Regions from separate parts of the Streptomyces sp. NPDC059010 genome, predicted to be linked through region 2. Evidence: riboswitches for the same ligand, from Rfam matches in the RefSeq annotation. Region 2 holds a riboswitch; each other region holds the start of a gene.
The links. A riboswitch is a leader RNA that binds a small molecule or an ion and turns the genes downstream of it on or off. The one in region 2 is predicted to bind cobalamin.
Positions count from the first base shown of each region.

Region 1: it holds a riboswitch for cobalamin, as region 2 does, so the genes downstream of both, ACFWYS_RS06030 (cobalamin biosynthesis protein) here and ACFWYS_RS23745 (energy-coupling factor ABC transporter permease) in region 2, are expected to answer to the same signal.
Region 3: it holds a riboswitch for cobalamin, as region 2 does, so the genes downstream of both, ACFWYS_RS04165 (CbtB-domain containing protein) here and ACFWYS_RS23745 (energy-coupling factor ABC transporter permease) in region 2, are expected to answer to the same signal.

Region 1 covers NZ_JBHYJA010000004.1:236,856-239,111, reverse strand. The annotation lists gene ACFWYS_RS06035 (trypsin-like peptidase domain-containing protein) at 1-686, opposite strand, end outside; cobalamin riboswitch at 892-1,034, shown strand; gene ACFWYS_RS06030 (cobalamin biosynthesis protein) at 1,168-2,109, shown strand; gene ACFWYS_RS06025 (cobyric acid synthase) at 2,106-2,256, shown strand, end outside.
Region 2 covers NZ_JBHYJA010000021.1:133,019-135,274, reverse strand. The annotation lists gene ACFWYS_RS23755 (M20/M25/M40 family metallo-hydrolase) at 1-178, opposite strand, end outside; gene ACFWYS_RS23750 (M55 family metallopeptidase) at 171-1,004, opposite strand; cobalamin riboswitch at 1,105-1,290, shown strand; gene ACFWYS_RS23745 (energy-coupling factor ABC transporter permease) at 1,320-2,021, shown strand; gene ACFWYS_RS23740 (energy-coupling factor ABC transporter substrate-binding protein) at 2,018-2,256, shown strand, end outside.
Region 3 covers NZ_JBHYJA010000003.1:82,895-85,150, reverse strand. The annotation lists gene ACFWYS_RS04175 (hypothetical protein) at 1-44, opposite strand, end outside; gene ACFWYS_RS04170 (CbtA family protein) at 254-1,012, opposite strand; gene ACFWYS_RS04165 (CbtB-domain containing protein) at 1,034-1,255, opposite strand; cobalamin riboswitch at 1,292-1,432, opposite strand; gene ACFWYS_RS04160 (acetoacetate--CoA ligase) at 1,680-2,256, opposite strand, start outside.

The DNA of each region.
Region 1 (2,256 bases), on a different contig from region 2:
AGCGCGAGGAGGGCCTCCGCGGGGATGAGGTAGGCGGTGACCGAGTCGGGCCCCCGGTCGGTCGCGACCGTCATCCCGACGACGGCGCCGGACTCCTCGTCCCAGACCGGCGCTCCGCTGCAGCCGGGGGTGATGCGGTACGCGGTGCCGTCGGCCTCCATCGAGATCCAGCCCTGCCCGACCGCGCCGCGCAGCCGTCCGCCGATCCAGGCTCCGTGTTCGGCGGTGGCGGGGAAACCGAGGATGCGGAACCGGTGGTCCCAGACATCGCCGACTCCGGCGAGCGGGACGGGAGATGCGCCGCCCGGCGTCGCGGAGGGGACGGAAACGGGGGCGGGGGTGGGGACGGGGACGTCGGTCGCTTCGGACGCTGCCGCTTCGAGTGCCGCCGGTTCCGGGAGCCGCAGCAGCGCGATGTCGCCGGTGCCGTCGGGTGCCACCGGGCACCAGGCCGACACCGACGCCTCGTACGCCGCGGATCCGCGTTGCAGCGGGAACTCCACGGTGACCGGCCGGGTGGGGGCCGTCTCGTCCCGTGCGTCGGTACGGAGGGCGTCCGCCACGACATGGGCGCAGGTGGCGACGGTGCCCGGAGCGAGCAGGAATCCCGTGCCGACGGTCTTGCCGTCCGGCCCCCGCAGCCGGGCCACCGCTGGTCCGAGGGCCTCCGGGAAACGACCGGTCACATACGCCAACTGGCTTGTCCCTCCCGCGTGTTTTATCCCTGTACGCGTTATTCCAGAGGGTCGCGACCCACCGCCGCAAGCGGGTTGCGGAAGGCCGCCCCGCACAGGGGAATTGCCTCCCAAGTCGGACACCGGGGGCAGGTCGGCGTGGTAGCGGTGTGGGGTTCTGCACACTCCCCCATCGCAGGTCAACGGCAAGTTGACGCCCCTTCCAACCCCGTGGTGGACTGCCGGAGCCATGTACGGCGGCAGAAGAGGAAGCCGGTGTGAATCCGGCGCGGTCCCGCCACTGTGACCGGGGTAGATAGCCCCGGGAGCCAGGAACTCTCGTCGTCGGTCTCGTCGAACCAGGGCGTGGACACCCTGAGTGAGGACATAACGCGATGCTCGCCTGCCGATCGAGATGCACTGCCGGACCCACGTCCGGCACTGTCGGACCCGTGTCCGGCCCCTCGGCTGAACCCACGGTCGGCTGACCCCGATGCGTGCCGATCGCGTCTTCGCGTACGGCGCCGCCGCCGGACTCCTCGGTGACCTGCTGCTCGGCGATCCGCGCCGGGGGCATCCGGTCGCCGCGTTCGGGCGGGCCGCCGGGGCCGTGGAGAGGGTGTTGTGGCGCGACGACCGCGCGCGGGGTGCGGTGCACACCGTCGTGTGCGCCGGTGGCGCCGTGGCCGTCGGGGCGCTCGCCGCACGTGCCGTACGTATGTCTCCCGCCACCTCCGTCGCACTGACCGCCGCCGCCACCTGGGCCGTTGTCGGCGGAACGTCGCTCGCGCGCGAGGCCCGGGGCATCGGGCGTGCCCTGGAGGCGGGGGACGTCGAGGGGGCGCGGGCGCGGCTGCCGCATCTGTGCGGGCGGGATCCGCAGGCGCTGGACGCGGACGGGATCGCGCGGGCCGTGGTCGAGTCCGTTGCCGAGAACACCTCCGATGCCGTGGTGGGGGCGCTCGTGTGGGGGGCCTTCGGCGGGGTGCCGGGGCTGCTCGGGTTCCGGGCCGTGAACACGCTCGATGCCATGGTCGGACACAAGTCGCCCCGGTATCGGCGGTACGGGTGGGCCTCGGCCCGGCTCGACGACGTGGCGGGGTGGCCGGGGGCACGGCTCACCGCCGTACTCGCCGCCGTCGCCGGGGGTGACTCCCGGGGGGCCGTACGAGCCTGGCGTGACGATGCCGCCAAGCACCCGAGCCCCAACGCCGGGCCCGTCGAGGCCTCGTTCGCGGGGGCGCTCGGTGTGCGGCTGGGCGGGACGCTGTCCTACGGCGGGCGGGTCGAGCAGCGGCCCGTGCTCAACGCGGACGGGCGGACCGTCGGCACCTCCGACATCGAGCGTGCCGTACGGCTGTCGAAGCGCGTCGGCTGGCTCGCGCTCGGCGTCTGTGTCGCCGCGCGCCGTATCGCGAAGGGGCGTACGTCATGACGGGCGGTGGGCTTCTCGTCGCCGGTACCACCTCCGACGCGGGCAAGAGCGTCGTCACCGCCGGGATCTGCCGGTGGCTGGTGCGGCAGGGTGTGAAGGTCGCGCCGTTCAAGGCGCAGAACATGTCCCTGAATTCGTTCGTCACGC
Region 2 (2,256 bases):
TCCGGCCCTTGGTGCGCTCCAGCAGCGTGGGCTCCAGGCCCGCTTCGGCCAGCAGCGCGGCGGCGTACTCGGCGGCGGGGCGCTCCTGGCAGTCGCCGCCGCCCCGGTTGGTCGTGTCGATGCGGATGAGGTCGGACGTGAACGTGACGACCTCGTCCAGTGCCTGCTCGTCAGCCATACTGCTCCTCCACCGCGGCCGAGACGATAGTGGTGACCGCCTTGAAGGTACGGATTCCCTCGTACATCCGCTCGCTGGTGTACGCCACCTTTCGCTCGCCGATACGTTCGACACCCGGGACGACGGTCGCGGCCATCGCGAGATGCTCGGCGTCGAACTCGACCGCGACGGTGAACGGGCCGCCGCTCACCGGCTGCTGACGGACCGCCAGCACGGCCGCCTCCTTGGCCGCCGCGCGGATGTCGGCGGCGGTCCTGGCCGGCGTACGGCACACGGCGGCGTAGCGCGAGACATGGTCCTTGACGGCGACCTTCAGCGCCTCGGGCGCGTATCCGAGCGCGTCCTCGCAGGCCACGTCGTCCCCGGTGACGAGCACGACGGGCACGCCGTACTCGGCGACGACATGCGCGTTCAGCAGGCCCTCGCTCGCCCGTACGTCGTTCAGCCACACCCCGGTGATGGAGTTCGCGAGGTAGGTGTGGGCGAGGACGCCCTCCATGCCGGCGCCTCCGTGGTAGCCGACGAAGGCGATGCCGTCCACGTCGCCGTGCTGCACGCCCTCGACCATGGACAGCGCCTTGTGCCGGCCGGTCAGCATCTGCGCCCGCTCGTCGAGCTGTTCGAGCAGCAGATTGCGCATGGTCGAGTGCGCCTCGTTGATGAGGACGTCGTCGGCGCCGCCGTCGAAGAAGCCGAGTACGGCGGCGTTGACGTCCGAGGTGAACAGCGAGCGGCACCGCTCCCACTGCGGAGCACCCGGCATCACGTCGTCCGGCCAGGTCACGCCGGTGGCGCCCTCCATGTCCGCGCTGATGAGGATCTTCATGCTCCGTCACGTTACGCGCCGCCGGGGGAACCCGCCATGAAGCGGGCGAACGCCCCTTTCCCGCCCCCGGGGCGCGCTTGTCAGCCGCCGTGCACGGGCACTAATGTCACCACGCCTTGGTGAACGGGAAATCCGGTGTGATGCCGGTGCGGCCCTCGCCACTGTGAATCGGGAAGTCCGGCTCCGGCCCTGACGGGCAGCCACTGGGTTTTAGGGACCCGGGAAGGCGGAGCACGGGCGGTGGTACCCGTCAGCCAGGAGACCGGCCAAGGCACGTCAACCATCCACGAGGTGCTGGAGAGGGTCTGCTGAGCCATGCACATAGCCGAGGGTTTTCTGCCTCCGGCGCACGCGGTCGCCTGGGGCGTCGCGTCCGCGCCCTTCGTAGTCCACGGAGTCCGGTCACTCACCCGTGAGGTACGGGAGCACCCGGAGAGCACGCTGCTCCTCGGCGCCTCCGGAGCCTTCACCTTCGTCCTGTCCGCGCTGAAGCTGCCCTCGGTGACCGGGAGCTGCTCGCACCCCACCGGCACGGGCCTGGGCGCCATCCTGTTCCGGCCACCGATCATGGCGGTCCTGGGCACCATCACCCTGCTCTTCCAGGCGCTGCTCCTGGCACACGGCGGCCTGACCACGCTCGGCGCCAACGTCTTCTCCATGGCGATCGTCGGGCCCTGGGCCGGATACGCGATCTACAAACTGCTGCGGCGCTACGACGTGCCGCTGATGGTCGCCGTGTTCTTCGGCGCGTTCGTCGCCGACCTGTCCACCTACTGCGTGACCAGCGTCCAGCTGGCGCTCGCCTTCCCCGACCCGGGCAGCGGATTCCTGGGCGCGCTCGGCAAGTTCGGCTCCATCTTCGCCCTCACCCAGATCCCGCTCGCGGTGAGCGAGGGCCTGCTCACGGTGCTGGTGATGCGGCTGCTGGTGCAGTCCAGCAAGGGGGAACTGACCCGGCTGGGCGTACTCCTCGCCAAGAAGCGGTCCGGGACCGAGTCGGAGGCGGTAGCCCCATGAGCAGGAACACCAAGATCAATATCCTGTTGCTGGTCGTCGTGGCCGCGCTCGCCGTGCTGCCGCTGGCCCTCGGCCTCGGCGACCACAAGGAGGAGCCGTTCACCGGCGCCGACGGTGAGGCGGAGACGGCCATCACGGAGATCGAGCCGGACTACGAGCCGTGGTTCTCCCCGCTGTACGAGCCGCCGTCCGGTGAGATCGAGTCGGCCCTGTTCTCCCTCCAGGCGGCCCTCGG
Region 3 (2,256 bases), on a different contig from region 2:
CGGCCGCCCAGGGTGATACGGCGGGGCTGGGGGTGCTTGGCCACGGGGCTCCTCCGCTGTGCTGGCCTCGGCCGTCCCCGTCCCGTCGGTGTGGTCGCTGTCCCGTCGGTGTGGTCGCTCGGATCGTCGGGTCATGTCCTGGCCGGGGTCGGTCGGATGTCCGAAGAACGCGAGAGGGCCCCCGGACGGTTCCGCGGGCCCTCGCGCATCGCGCATGGTCACGTCCAGATCGGCTGGGGGCGTCGCGTCCTGATCAGCCGGGGGCGGCCACCGTCGAAGACGACGCCGCGGCGGCCGGCCTGGGGTTCAGCAGCCGCTCGGCCAACTCGCCGAAGACGAGCCCGAACCCTGCCCACAGGGTGACCTGCATGGCCAGCGCGGAGAGCCGGAACCGCCACAGCACCGTGGCCGGGAAGTCCGCGGGCACCTCATTGACGGCCGGCAGGAACGCGTACGCCACTCCGATCACCAGCGCGAACGCGACGACCGCTCCCACGCTCGCCCACCAGTTCCCGAACCGCGGGGCGAGCCGCTTGCCCAGGATGGTCGCGGCGATCGCGAGGAGCACGCTCAGCACCATCATCAGGAAGTACAGCGTGGTCCGCTTGCCGATGGTGTCCGGGTCACCGACGGCCGGCGGGTTGGCCGGGTACTTCAGGAACGGCACGACATAGACGGCGAGCAACGCGCAGCCGGACAGCAGCAACGCGGTGGCCCGCGGGGTGAACCGGCCGACACGGCCGAGGGCGAAGCAGTAGACGAGAGCGGCGATACCGCCGAAGGCGACCCCGTAGATCAGCACACCGGTGGCCAGGCCGGCGGTGGACTGAAGACTCCGGGAGACGAGTTCGACCTCGTGCTCGTGCGCGGGAGCGTGCGCCTCCTCGAAGCCGATCGCCTTGCCGACGCTCGGTTCACCGAGGAAGTAGGCGGCGACCAGCGCGAGCACACCCGCGCCGAGCCCTGCCAGCATGCCCCGCACCAGCAGGTTTCTTACGATTGCGGAGTTCATGAGGGTGGTGGCTCCGCGGCGTCAGTGGCAGGGGAACCCGAGCAGATGGCGGGCGTCGTGCACCCACTCGTGGACGTCCTCGCCGGAGACGACGGCGGTGGCGCCCTGCTCTGCGCCGACGAAGTACAGCAGGACCAGCATCAGGATGCCGAAGAAGACCGCCCACGGGACGATCGCGCCGATCGGCAGCTTGGCGGGGAGAGCGGGAGTGGTGGCGGTCGGCTGAGCGACATGCTGGGCCATGGCAAGGCCTCCTTAAGGGAGTTCGCGTCCCATCTCGGTGGTGCACATGACGACGGCTACGGGTCTGACTCGCCGCCCCGTTCCAAGGGGCCGGCACACAGTGGCGCGACCGTGCCGGATTCCCACCGGCTTCCGTTCTGCCGTCGTCGATATCGAGCCGACACTACTCTTCGACCGGTACATGCCCAATGCCCCACGGACCGACCACCCTCCGCTCTCACCCAACCCTTACCTGCGCCGCCCTCCGCAATCACCGCCCAACCGGGCACCGGCTCGGTCGACATCACCCGCCTCACGGTGCATCCGCAACGTGGGCCCCTCTCGCCACGCCGCATCCGCCCTGTGCGCGTACGGACCACGCCTCCAGGCCCAAATGTTCGGCGCCGTAGAACTCAACCCTGTGCCCGACCCGCCTGGAGGTGTTTCAGCCCTGCCTCCTGCGGCTGCGCCGTTCTGCTCCCAGTTGGGCGTAGTAGTCGATGAGGTCGGGCTCGTCCACGGCGGCGGGGTTGACGACCTGCTCGACCGGGGCGCCCTGGAGAAGCCGTTTCACCGGGAGCTCCAGCTTCTTGCCGGTGCGTGTGTGCGGGACGGCCGGGACGGCGAGGATCTCGTCGGGGACGTGGCGGGGCGAGGCGCCGGTGCGGATCGCATCGCGAATGCGGTCGCGCAAGGCGTCGTCTACTTCGATGCCGGCCGCCGGGACGACGAACAGCGGCATCCAGTAGCCGCCGTCCGGCTCCTCCATGCCGATGACCAGGGCTTCCGTGATCTCGGGGAGGCGTTCGACGACGTCGTGGATGTCGGCGCTGCCGAGGCGTACGCCGTTGCGGTTCAGCGTCGAGTCGGAGCGGCCGTGGACGATCACCGAACCGTGGCCCGTCACGGTGATCCAGTCGCCGTGCCGCCACACACCGGGGTACACCGAGAAGTAGGCGTCGTGGTACCTGCCGCCGTCGGGGTCGTTCCAGAAGTACAGCGGCATCGACGGCATGGGACGG